Regions from separate parts of the Cupriavidus basilensis genome, predicted to be linked through region 2. Evidence: predicted binding sites of a transcription regulator. Region 2 holds the regulator's gene; each other region holds the start of a gene.

Region 1 (4,276 bases), 770 kb from region 2:
CCCGCCGCGACCGCGCCGGCCGAGGTGGGGTGAGGCCCGGCCCATCCCGCCTGAAGGCACGGCGATGGGCCGCTCAGCCGGCGCGATTGACCGAACTCCGGCGCAACGCTACGATGGGCGCGGCATCATCCCGCACCCTTGCGCCAAGCCCCAGACCAGCTCATGGTGATACCCCACGCGGCGGCCAGCGCCCCCGGCACGCCGGCTACCGCCCCCTTGCGGATGGCGCGCATCCTGTCGCCCCAATCCCTGCTCACCGCAAAGCCACTGCTAGCGCTTGTGCTCTGGCTGCTGCTCACCTTGCCCGGTTCATCACCGCTTGCCGCCGGGCAGTTGCAAATCCTTGGCGAGGCCGCCATGATCACCGCCGACGGCACGCCGGCCACCGTCAGCCTGCCTTACTACTGGGACCGGTCCCGTCCTGGCCAGACGGGCGGCGCGCGATTTCTCCTGCGCTTCCCGGATCTGCCGGGCCGCCAGGGCATGGCCGCGCTGTACATCGAGCGGGCCGCCAATAGCTATGAGGTGCGGCTCAACGGCAGCCGCCTTGCCAGCGCTGGCAGCCTGTCGGCCCCGGTGCCCTATGCCGGCCAGCAGCCGTTGCTGATCCCGGTGCCGGCTGACCTGCTGCGCCCGGAGAACGAACTGCTTGTCACGATCGGTGCCAGCGCCAGCTCGCGCGGCGGCCTGTCACGCGTGGAGTTTGGCGCGCCGGCACTCGTGGAGGCGCACTACCAGCGGGCGCTCTGGTTCAAGGTCATCGGCCCGGTGGTCATCGCAGCGGCCAGTGTGCTGCTGGCTTGCCTGGCGGCGCTGGTGTGGTGGCGGCAGCGGGATCCCCTGTTCGGGTTATATGCCATCGCCGAGCTTGGCTGGTCTTTCGGGCTGGCCGAGTACTTCGTTGCCGACGACACCGGCGCGCCCGATGTGTGGCTCGCCTTGGTGCTGGCCGGGCGGGCGGTCTTCATGTACGCGACCGCCAGGTTCGCCATCCTTGTGACGGGCCTGGAGGCGCGCTGGCTGCGCCGCGGGATGCTGCTTTACCTGAGCGTCAAGCTTCCGCTGATCGCACTGATGGTGACGGCCCATAGCACCCACGCCATGGTGCTGGCCAATGTGGTCGTCAATGTTGCGATGGCATTGTCGATCGTGGCCGTTCTGATCCGCGCCGCCGTGACGCGTCCGGAGCGTGAGCGCACGGCGATTGCCGCCGCCCTTGGCCTCACCCTGCTCATCTCGGTGCTGGATTTGATCCATGTCTGGTGGATCGGGGATGACTACTGGGACTCCTCCGTCACCCGCTACGTGTCGCTGATTTTCAGCCTGACCATGGGCTGGCTGCTGGTCGACCGCTACACGCGCGCCACACACATGCTGGCTGCCCTGAACAAGAAGCTCGACAGCGCGGTCTCGCGCAAGGAGCAGGAACTGCATGCGCTATACCTCCACTCCCGCGAGATGGAGCGCGAGCAGGCCACCCTGCAGGAGCGTGGCAGAATCATGCGCGACATCCATGACGGGCTTGGCAGCCAGCTGGTGGGCATGCTCGCCATGCTGCGCTCCGGCGGCCCTTCCATGCACACATTGCAGCAACAACTGCAGCATGCGCTGGATGCCTTGAAACTATCCGTCGACGCGCTGCAGGACACCGGCGGCGACCTGGCCACCGTGCTCGGCAACCTGCGCTACCGGCTTGGCCCGCGGCTGGAGGCGGCGGGATTACGGGTGGACTGGCAGGTAGCGCGCCTGCCGGCGCTGCACGACCTGACGCCGCAGCGGGTGCGTGAGCTGCACTATCTGTTGCTGGAGGTGTTTTCCAATGCCATGCAGCATGCGGGCGGCAGCGCTATCCGGGTCTCGGCGCGCCATGATGCCTGCCAGCAAGCGCTGGTCATCGAGATCCACGACAATGGCCGCGGCTTTACGCCCGAGGCTGCCGCGCACGGACGGGGATTGGGAAATATGCGCCGGCGTGCCGAGGCCATCGGGGCGGCGCTGGACCTGCGCTCTTCGGCGCAAGGAACGACCGTGCGGCTGACGTTTGCACTGGCGCCGCAGCCACCCGGCTGCGCCGATTAGCCCCCCGCGCCCGTTTGATGTCAACCCGGGCGCGGGCAGCTCCGTTACCGGATTGCCGGAATCAGACCTTGACGTCGATGTTCTGGCCAAGGTGAGGGGGATTGCTGGCCGGAACGCTGACTTGCGGCATCGAGCCCAGCAGGGTTGCCACGCTCTGGGCCTGCAGGTCCAGCGACTTGCGCAGCATCATGGTGGGCACCGGATCGCCGCCCGAGTTGCTAGCCGCACTGACGAGGGAAATATCCATTGAAGGGTCTTCCAGGTTGAAATTGAGGTTGAGATTGAAGCGACGTTCGAAGCTACGGTTGAAGCTACGATTGGCATTGAAGCCAGCGGGAAGGCGCACCTCCCAGCATCCATGTTGTCGGCCACCAACCGGGAATCTTTAGCGCGGCGGCCGCAATAGCGGGCCGCCCGCTTGGCATCCGGAACGTTTATCATAAGCAGCCCGGCCGCTTTGGCCGGGAAAGACCGGACAGCCCGCATCGTCAGGATAGCGGCTGAATCCGGCGAAACCAGTCACCAGAATGAACATCATGGGTCGGGCGCAAAACATTGCGGGAAGCGTCGCTATTTCGTGTTTGGCTTTTGGCATCTCGACGGATTGCCTGGCGCTGGACTCGGCCGAACTCTATGAGCGGGAATCGCCCAGCATCTGGGTGGTATCCGTCTTTGACGCGCAGGGCACGCGGTTTGGCCTGGGCAGCTCGGTGGTGATCGGGCCGGAGGAACTGGTCACCAACTGCCATGTGCTCAAGAGCGGCAAGTCCATCAGCATCCGGCGCGAGAAGGTCACGTATGGCGCCAGCCTGGTGCACGCCGATGTCGAGCGCGACCTCTGCATCCTGCGCGCCAAGGGCCTCACCGCCCCGGCGGTAAAGATCGCGCCGCTGGCCGCGCTCAAGGTGGGGCAGAAGGTCTACGCCATCGGCGCGCCGCGCGGCTACGAGCTGACGCTGAGCGATGGCCTGCTCTCCTCGCTGAACAAGGACGAGCGCGACCGCATCGTCCGCCTGCAGACCACCGCCCCGATCTCCCCGGGCTCCAGCGGTGGCGGCCTGTTCAACACGGACGGGCAACTCGTCGGCATTACCTACCTGATGCGAACCGACGCGCAGAACATCAACTTTGCCATTCCCGCGCAATGGATCAGCGAGGTGCCGGCGCGGTCCGCGCTGGCGCTGCAGAAATTCCGTAGCGAGACGGCATCCGCCGCCCCGCCTGCCATGGCGCTCCCGCCTGGCCAGCCCGGGCAGCCCAGCCAGGGCGCCACGGCCTACGCCCCGGCCCGGCCCGCTGCCGGCGCGCCGGGCAGGCAACTGACCGGGGCCGAGCTGACCAGCCATTTCACGCATCTAGGCAGGATCAACGCCATCGCGCCGTCCGGCGTTACGCTCTGGATGCAGGTCCGGGAAAGCGGCAGCCTGGACGTGACAAACTCCGTCAGCCGCGGCTATTCGTCCGGGCGCTACCGCATCGAGCCGGAAACCAGCCAGGTCTGCCTGGAGATGGCCAACCCGAATTTCAGCGCGATGCAAACGTGCTATCGGCTGACCGAGGCCGACGGACGCTATGTCATGCGATCCGCCACCAGTCCCTATTACTTTTCATACACGAAGTAGTGAGCGGGCGCCGGCCGCAGCCGCTCGCCTCGCCATTTCTCTCTGGGCACAAGACATGGGAAACCGATATCGAAATAGCGCCCCCGTCGCGCTGGCCGTAGCGTCGATGCTGCTCGGCGGCTGCGCGCCGACCACCGTCGGCGTGACCAGCCGCGCCAGCGACTACACCGGCAAGCCCACCCGCATGTATGTGCTGGGCACTACCGGCATGGGGTGGAACAGCGACTTCTCCGCGGCATTCGCGGCCAAGTTCCGCGAGGTGACCCGGCAGTGCGGCGTGGAATCGGCATACGACGAGATCTCGGGGCTGGAGCTGGACTCGACCGCGCTGACCGGCAGGATGCGCACGTTCGGCGCCGATACGGTGCTGACCATCGCCAACGGCGGGGGTGTGGTCAATGCGTCCGGCGGCCGCCTGTCGATCGAATATGGCACGACCCTGACGGATGTCAGGCAGAACCGCGCGGTGTGGAAAGGCAAATACACGTTCAGCCGCGGCGGCACCATCATCCCGATCGAGGAACGCGCTGCAGTCCTGGCGATCGACATCACCAACAGCCTGAAGAAGGACCGCT
Region 2 (4,276 bases):
CTAAAGTTTTGCAGGAATCATCCGATAAGCCGAAGGAACCCAGCAAGGAATCACCGTGAAGATCAATCAGACCACCTCGTCGAGGCCGACCGATGCCACCGACGGCGCTGTCCGTACAGCCGCCGGTGCTCCCCAAGCGGCCGCAGCACCGGTCACGACCGACGTGCGCATGAGCCCCCTGGCTGCCCAAGTGCGCGACATCGGCTCGCGCCTGGTCCAGGACCAGGACGATGACATCGATACCGCCAAGGTCGACGAGATCCGCCAGGCAATCACCGAAGGCCGCATCAAGATTGACCCCAGCAAGATCGCCGACGGGCTGCTCGCGTCGCTTCGCGAACTGAACGGCGGGGCGTAGCCGGCTGGTGACGGACTGCCTTCCGGCCGCCGCCAGCGATAACCGGGCCGCAAGGCCAGCCACAGACCACAGACGATAGGCAACAACCATGAGCCAGTCCCTGATTCAGAACCTGAGCCGGGAAACCGAGTTGGTGCGGGAATTCTCCGCCGTGCTCGGCGAGGAAAGAAAGCTGCTCAAGACGGGCGACTACCACGCCCTTGCCGCGGCGCTCGATCGCAAAGTCGAACTGGCTGGCTTGCTCGGCGCGCTCACTACCGCGCGTGAAGCGCAGATGGGTGCACTCGGGATCCGCGTTGCCGCAGGCGGGCAACTGGTCGGCCGGCACATTGACCCTGGCACTGAGACGGCATGGCGGTCCCTGTTGCTCGCGGCGCGCACGGCGCGCGACGGCAATGAACTCAACGCAGCGGTGGTGGATGCACTGCGCGGTTATACCGACGAAGCCATCCAGGTCCTGCGCCAGCGCGGCGACACAGCCACGGTGTATGGGCGCGATGGACGTACTCAGACCGGCCCGCAGGGCGTCAGCCTGGCCAACGGTTGAAATCGATGCTTTGCAAATGTGGCTGCCCGCGGCGGCCACATGAAATCCGGCCAGACTTGGCGGATGAATCACACCGGCTTTACTCCCGCCGCCATGGATTCCGGGCTGGCTCGATGTCAGCCACAACCCCACTTATCTGGCGGACAGCGTGCCTCGCGAGGCAGGCTTCGACAGGCGCAGCAACAGTCCTGGGGATCCCCCAATCCCTGCCCGTGCGGTAGTCAGGGGCCTGGCGAACGCATCACCTGAAACTGACCGTCACCTGGTTCGACTGTCCGAACAACACCGGCGTCAACGCGCCCCGCCCAGGCACCTGAAACGCAAATACAAAGCCCTTGGCCGCATCGTCGCCGCCAAACGCCTCGGTCAGCCCTTCGGCCCCCGGCAACAGCATGCATCTCTGCGCATTGCACAGATAGGCCTGCAACCCGTTCGGCGGCGTACTCGCAAAGCTGTAGCGCCACCGCACGGTAGTAATCGTGCCCTCCGCCTGCGGCAAATAGCCCGAAGGCGTCATGGGCGCGGAGACGATGCGCAGTCCTTTGCCATGCAGCGCCGGTCCGCTCACCGACGCCGTCCAGGAATGCAAGGTCGTACCGCCGGGCGCGGCCCAGGCCGCACAGCAAGCCGCGGCGATCACGGCAGCGGAAACTCGCTGGCACCAGCCGCTCATAGCAATCCGCGCAACTGCGAACGCAGCCGTGTAATCGCCTGGCTACGGATCTGGCACACGCGCGACTCGGTGACTTCCAGCACCGCGCCGATTTCCCGCAGGTTCAGCTCCTGGTCATAGCACAGCGACAGCACCAGCTTCTCCCGCTCAGGCAGACGCTCGATGGCGCGGATCAGCGCTTCGCGCATCCCGCTCTCCATCAGCACAGTGAGGGGGTTGCCGTCATCGCTCACGCTCAGGTGCCGGTCCAGGAAGTCTTCCTCGCCGGAGCGCTCGAAGTCTTCATAGTGCAGCAACTGGCAGCCATAGACCTCGTTGAGCAGCGTCTGGTATTCGTCCAGCGGCAGCTCCAGCTCCTGCGCCACTTCGGAATCGAGCGGCGCACGGCCCAGCGTTTGTTCCAGGCCGCGCACGGTGCGCTCGATCCGCCGCGTGAACTGGCGCAGGCTGCGCGACTGCCAGTCGTTGGCGCGCACCTCGTCGAGCATGGCGCCGCGAATGCGCTGGCTGGCGTAGGTCTCGAAACGCGCACCGTGAGTGTCTTCATAGCGCTTGGCGGCGTCGAGCAGGCCAATCATGCCGGCCTGGATCAAGTCATCGAGCTGCACGCTGGCCGGCAGCTTGGCCGCCAGTTGCAAAGCGATGCGACGCACCAGCGACGCATGCGCCGTCACGGTATCAGTCTGTTCGAGCTTTCCCTGAATCGTATACATGGTGGAATTCTCGTGAGTCCTAGCTTGCAGGTCCCGGCGCTTAAGCCAGGGCCGTGGCCGTCGGCGCCATCGGCGCCGACAGGGTTGAACGGGGATCGGTGGACATTGGCCAGCTGGCAATGCCCGTGGCAATTCGGCGTAATGCGGCAGTGGCGGGCGCGGCCGGGAAGGCCTCGACCACGCAACGGCCCAATGTGGTACTACGCTCGACCAGCGGATCGTGCGGCAGGCTGCCCGCGGGGCTGGCCTCAACGCCAAGGTACTGGCTGGCGGTACGGGCCAGGTTGCCCAGCACCGCACTGGCTGCGGCGTCCCCGGCAGCGGCATTGATCACCAGGTGGAAACGCCGGCAGGCGTAAAGGTGATTGAGCTGCTTGATGCAGGCGTATGCGGCCTTGATCGAGGCCGGCTCGGCGCGCAGCACCACAACGAGGTTGTGCGCCGCGCCAGCCATTTGCGACAAGCCGCCATCCGCATCGCTGCGGGCGTCGCTGAGCACGGTGCGAAACGACTTGAGCAACTGCAGGTCGCCATTGGCCTGGGGGCTGCCCGGCAGCACGGCGATGGTGCCGGCGGGACGCTTGCCGAGCGCGGCATCGAGCGTCACTGCGCCGCCCAGCACCGCGGCCAGGGTGCCTTCCGGCATGGCGCCGGCAAGCCGCGTGGCGCGGGCGCCGAAGCGGTCCTCATCGACGAGCAGTACACGTTCACCTTGCAGGGCAAGGGCGTTGGCCAGCCCCAGTGCCACCGTGGTGGCGCCGGCACCGGCATCGCTTGCGACCACGGCAATGCGGCGCGTGGCGCGGGGCGCCAGCATGCGCCGCAGGCTTTCCGCCTGGTCGGATGCGAGTGAATTCACGGCTTATTCTCCCTGTGCCAGCGTCTCGAACACGCGGCTTGCGCTCATGCGCGCCTCGAGCAAGCCGCCGGCGCCGCCCAGCTGGAACGTCTCCGGCGGGGCTTCCTGAACAACGGGCTGCGCGGCGCGGCCGCCACGGGCCGGATAGTTTTCCAGCACGTCGAGCAAGGCCAGCAGGCGGCCGATGCCTTCGACCAGCACGGCGGCGCCGCAAGCCTGGCGAGCCGGCGCGCGGCCGGTCAGTCGCGCCAGGAATGCGCCGACTGAATCGTCGCTGGCCTGCTCGAGGCGCAGCGCGGCCACGCCCATCTGCAGCGCGAGCAAGCGGGCGCAGGCCTGCGCTTCAGCCTGTGCGGGTTCATTGCCACCGTCACCTTGGCCCAGGTGCTCCAGTGCATGGCGTAGCGTGCGCAGTTGCGCTTCGCCGGCTTCGGCCCAACGGGCCCAGCGGGCCAGTTGCGCGCCCTCGGCCGACAGCGCCGGGTCGCACAGCAGGTAATGCACGGCGAGCGTCTGGCCGTTCTCGCGGTCTACCACGCGCGACACCAGCAAGCCTGCCTCGATGCCGCCCTCGGCCCCAGCGCGGGCGCCGCGCGCCTGGCCCTCGAGCACGCGTACCGGGCTTTGCGCGATCCACTGCACAGCATCGCGGCCGCGGTAGTCCATGTCTTGCACGGCGTGGAAGGTCAGCGTCTCGGCCAGTGCATCGAGCTTGACGGCGTTACCGCCACTGGCCACCCGGGTAGTCTTGCGCGCGGTGGCCAGCCAGCGCTCACCTGCTTGCTGCCAGCGTGCCAGCATGGGGGCGGCAGGCATGGCGTCGAGTACGTTGACCACGGTACGGGCGGCAGCGATGGCGGCGCACAGCGTGGCGGCATCGGCCTCCCATCCGCCCTGGCCGCCTTGCAGCGCCGGGCCGGTACGGCCGGCGGGCGCGGCGGCGGCCGCCAGCGGCAGGCCGTCGCGGTCCGCCAGGAACAGCGTGTGTTGCCAGGGGCGCGGCGCGCGCCGTCCCGCCACGGGTGTGGCCACCGTGGCGCTCAGCGACAGCACGAAGCGGTCGCAATGGCGGGTGAGGTCGCGGCAGGCGGCCTCGCGCACTTGCTGCGCCATCAGGCGCGGCGAG
Region 3 (4,276 bases), on a different replicon from region 2:
CCCACCGAACGCGACGAGCTGCTGGCCGCCGCCGTGGCGGCCGTGGTGGAGATCGACGCGGCGATCATGCGCGGCGACGGTGCGGCCGCCGAGGCGGCCAGCGACCGATACGAGGCCGTCATCTGGAAGATGAACGGCGGAACGCACGTGGGCAGCATGGCCGACCACGACGCGCCCGGCCAGGTCATCGAGCGCCATTGCGCGGCGGTGCCTGGCGACGTGCCCTTGTGGGGCCAGCGCGGCCAGTTCCTGGTCGCGGATGGCGACATGCGCGCCCTGGTGGAGTACGAGGCCGGCTACGGCGGGCCGCTGGGTGCCCACTTCCAGTTCCACGTCATCGACCTGGACAGGCCGTTTATCTCCGAAACGGGCTACCGCTCGCACTTCGACACGGCGCAGGGCTGCATGACGGTGGACGAGGTTGCGCGCGGCATCCTGGCTGCGCAGCGAGCCGAGAAGAAGCGCCCGGTGATGGTCGAGGCCAGCTACCGCGACCGCCTGGCCGATGCTCCCCTGCCCGCTTGGCTGGCCGGCCTGGAGCCGCCGGCGCGGCGCGAACCGGCGACCGTCCTGGTGCCGCCGGGGTTCGTCCTGGTCGATGTGGTGCTGCCCTCGCATCGGGCCTTCATCGCCAGGCGCTGGGCGGCCGAGGCCGCGACCAGGATCAAGGCGGCCAGGGCCGCCGGGTTGGACGCCAAGGGAAAAATCACCGGCGCAGGCCCGGAGCGAGATCCCGCATCGCCAGAAACGACGATGACCTGCAGCATCGTCAAAGCCGACGATGCCGAGCCGGTCGAGGGCGGGCCTGTATCGCCGGAAACGACGATGCCGGGAGCGAGCGCGGCAACCTGCAGCATCGCCAGGAATGGCGATGGAGGCCCGGCCGACCGGGTGGAGTTCAAGCCCGGCCAGCGGTGCGAGATCGTGAGCGTCCATCACCCGGTTTTCGACCGCTACATCGGCAAGCGCATCATCATCGTGAAGGTGCATCCCGACACCCGCCAGGTGTGGGCGCACGACGACAGGCCGGTAACGTACAAGACCAATCGCGCAGGCCGGCGCGTGGTCGATTCAGACCCGAGCTGCATCCAGTCGATCTACGGCTTCGACCAGTTGCGGCTTATCACTTGACCAGGAGAACGAACGAATGACGAACGACGCCAATATCCGGCTGGAGTGCTTGAAGCCGGCCGAACGCTGGGCACAACCGACCGGCGAGGAAGTCCGCGAGGTGCTGCGCCTGGCCGGGTTCAGCGGCAGCAAGGCCGCGAAGGCGCTGGGGCTGGGCGCGAAGGGCGACCGCACGATCCGCCGCTGGATCGGCGAGGACACCCCGATTCCCTATGCGGCATGGGCGATCCTGTGCGACCTGGCCGGGCTGGGCGTGATCTGGAAAGAGGATTGACGCCAAGGGAAAGGTTTTAGCGGCTAAAGTTTAGCCTTCGGATTCCGGTAAAGCGAAAAAAGTTTAGCTAAAGTGCTTGACAGGCTAGGGCATTTTGCCCTAATATAGCACTTGAAGGCCGGGCACATCGCCCAGGTCAACTACCGGAGAAAGTCCGATGAGCGACAACAAGATCATGCCCTGGATTGACGAGCTGGAGGGCGCGGCAGCGACCGACTTCCCGGCCCGCCGTGACGAGATCGCGGCCATGATGGCCGAGGCGGCCGAGCTGGTGCGCAAAGCCGAGGAACTGCGCGGCAAGGCGTACTTCGCCGGATGCTCCCTGGAGGGGCAGGCCAAGGGCCATTGGTCGATGGAAGCCGTCGAGCAGGCCAAGCGCCGGGCCGGCTGGTAAGAGCACATGGCCCGGTCGGCAACGGCCGGGCCTATCGAGGACGCCAAGAAGGGAGTATTGCGTGAGCCGAGGCAAGATCAAGGGCGGCCCCAGGTGGAGGAACGCCCCGGAGTGATCCGGGGCGCTTGGCCTGGTGCTGGCACACCGTAACCATGCTTCCGAGTGGGAGCACCCAGCATTCAACACGTAAGCGCGTGGAGGGTCAAGCTATGTCCAACATCATCAAGTTCCCCAAGGAGATCGAGCAGCCCGCCGCGCCCGCGCCGGTGGAGCCTGCCGCCGCGCCTGCTGCCCCCAACAAGGCCCCCGGTGCTGGCCTGCTGGCCGGCCTGGTCAAGTTCGTATGGGTGGCGACCGTGTTGGTCTGGCCGATCCTCAAGTGGGTGCTGTCGATTGCCACCTTCTTTCAGTTCGTGCGGATGCTCTACCACTGGAACACGCCTGGCGTGTATGCCGGCTGGTCGTTCCTGGTGTACTTCGCGGTGCTGACCGCGATCACCTACTTCGTTTCGATCTACAAGCCGAAGGGGCTTTGACATGAAAAAACAGACCCTGCCCTACCCGCCGGGATTCGTGGAGCCAACCACGGGCCGCGTGGCCGTCCTGGTGCGCGAGTACGCGGCCAGCGATTTGAACGGCGATGCGCCGGCCTATTGGTACAGCGCGCAATCCGAGGAATGGGGCCTTGACCCCTGGCGGCTCGTTGAAGGCGTCGATCCGCATGTGCATGGCGGTTCGTTCGACGTGTGCTTTGCGAGCGGCGGCACGCGCACCGTGGGGCCGTTGATGACGTTCTTCGTGAGCGCCGACCACGCGCAGCAGCTCGCAGTTTCGCGCGCCGCGTCGCAGATGGGGCGCTACGGAATGCGGGTGGTCGAGGTTCAGCAAGGCCCCGACGACCTCAAGCGCCTAGCCGCGCTGTATTCGGATGACGCCAAGAAGGGGTGATTTTTAGCCGCTAAAAGGCTTGACGCGCCCGGCGAGTTTAGCTAAACTTCTGCACATGGTCGGCGGCTGGCACCGCCTTTTGTTCAACAACCGGGTGTGGAGTTTATATGGGTGTTCTCCATGAAGAAACGGCTAACCGAAGCCCAATTCCAGGCGGCGATCAAGGGCCTGGAGATCGGGCAACAGACCATCGACATAGCGCGCGGCGTGCTGGTCGATGGAAGGCCCCAGGCCGAGTTTGTGGCCTCGCTGGGGCTGACCAAGGGGGCGGTATCGCAAGCGGTCAGTCGCGTGTGGGCAGCGGCGGGGGAAGTGCTCCCGCAGGGCTTCGCGCGGGTGACGGCGGTACTGCCGGAGCATCAAGCGTTCATCGTCAAGCGTTGGGAAGCCGACGCCAAGGGAAAGAGGAAACAGGAACCCAACTCATGAAAACACTGGTCACGGCAATTCAGAAAGGCGGACAGGGCAAGACCTTCGCAACCTGCCACCTGGCGTTCGACTTCCAGGAGCGCGGCCTTCGGGTTGCAGTGATCGACCTGGACACCCAGGGCAATGCAAGCTGGACGCTGGCCGGCCACGACTCGGGCTATCCCGCCAGTCGCATGTTCACCGCCGGCGGCGACGAGCTGCGCGCCTGGTTCGCTGGCCGGGAGGATGACGGCCTGGCGCTGATCGCGGCCGATGCCAGCCTGGCCAACCTGGACAAGATGGACTTGGCCCAGGCCGCCGGCGCGCTGCGGGCCAGCATCGCGGCGCTAGGCGAGTTCTTCGACGTGTGCCTGATCGACACCGCCCCTTCCCTTGGCGTTGCCATGACGGCGGCCGTGCTGGCCGCCGACTACATGCTTTCGCCGGTCGAAATGGAGGCGTACAGCTTGCAAGGCATGAAGAAGATGGTTGCCGTCATCGGCAACCTGCGCAAGCAAAACCCGAAGCTGCGCTTTCTCGGCATGGTGCCGAACAAGGTGGACGCGCGGAAGCCGCGCCACGTCAGCAACCTGGCGACCTTGCAGCAGGCATATCCGCAACTGATCTTGCCGTTCAGTGTCGGCGCGCGAGACAGTATCGCGGAGGCGCTGGGCGAGCAGATGCCAGTGTGGAAGATCAAGAAAACCGCTGCGCGCAAGGCCACCCAGGAAGTGCGCGCCCTGGCGGATTACGTGTTCACGAAGATGGAGATCGCGCAATGACCAGCGCCGTAAAGACCAACGCCAAGAAGAAGGCCCCGCAAGCGGCCGCAGAGAAGCCCAAGGGCGGCGGGCTGGGCCTGGATGGCCTCGGCGACCTGTCGAGCTTGCTGGACGAGCCACAGGCCGCGAATGCGGCCCCTGGCGGCCCGCAGGAGCTGCCGCTTGACCTCATCGACGAAGACCCGCACCAGCCGCGCACGGCGGACAACCCCGGCTTCTCGCCGGAGTCCATCGCCGAGATCGGCGAGACGATCAAGCTGCGCGGCGTGAAGTCGCCCATCAGCGTGCGCGAGAACCCGGACGCGCCGGGCCGCTACCTCATCAACCACGGTGCGCGGC

The links. The regulator FliA, encoded in region 2, starts transcription of late flagellar genes. The targets are predictions, from matches to a motif close to CTAAAGTTTNNNNNNNNNNNGCCGNTA.
Region 1: F7R26_RS30635 (YjfB family protein) is a predicted target of FliA. The motif match lies at 2,442-2,468, and genes of this name have one in related genera.
Region 3: kleA (stable inheritance protein KleA) is a predicted target of FliA. The motif match lies at 1,429-1,455, and genes of this name have one in related genera.

Annotation. Positions count from the first base shown of each region.
Region 1 covers NZ_CP062804.1:2,181,004-2,185,279, forward strand. The annotation lists gene F7R26_RS30625 (hypothetical protein) at 1-33, shown strand, start outside; gene F7R26_RS30630 (sensor histidine kinase) at 163-2,079, shown strand; gene F7R26_RS30635 (YjfB family protein) at 2,141-2,425, opposite strand; gene F7R26_RS30640 (S1C family serine protease) at 2,661-3,701, shown strand; gene F7R26_RS30645 (hypothetical protein) at 3,757-4,276, shown strand, end outside.
Region 2 covers NZ_CP062804.1:2,951,221-2,955,496, forward strand. The annotation lists gene flgM (flagellar biosynthesis anti-sigma factor FlgM) at 56-358, shown strand; gene F7R26_RS34050 (flagella synthesis protein FlgN) at 447-905, shown strand; gene F7R26_RS34055 (flagellar protein FlhE) at 1,147-1,578, opposite strand; gene F7R26_RS34060 (RNA polymerase sigma factor FliA) at 1,575-2,291, opposite strand; gene F7R26_RS34065 (MinD/ParA family ATP-binding protein) at 2,332-3,150, opposite strand; gene flhF (flagellar biosynthesis protein FlhF) at 3,154-4,276, opposite strand, start outside.
Region 3 covers NZ_CP062809.1:21,009-25,284, reverse strand. The annotation lists gene F7R26_RS40465 (hypothetical protein) at 1-1,131, shown strand, start outside; gene korC (transcriptional repressor KorC) at 1,148-1,405, shown strand; gene kleA (stable inheritance protein KleA) at 1,563-1,799, shown strand; gene kleE (KleE stable inheritance protein) at 2,009-2,335, shown strand; gene F7R26_RS40445 (DUF2761 domain-containing protein) at 2,337-2,747, shown strand; gene F7R26_RS40440 (transcriptional regulator KorA) at 2,868-3,176, shown strand; gene F7R26_RS40435 (ParA family protein) at 3,173-3,937, shown strand; gene F7R26_RS40430 (transcriptional repressor gene korB) at 3,934-4,276, shown strand, end outside.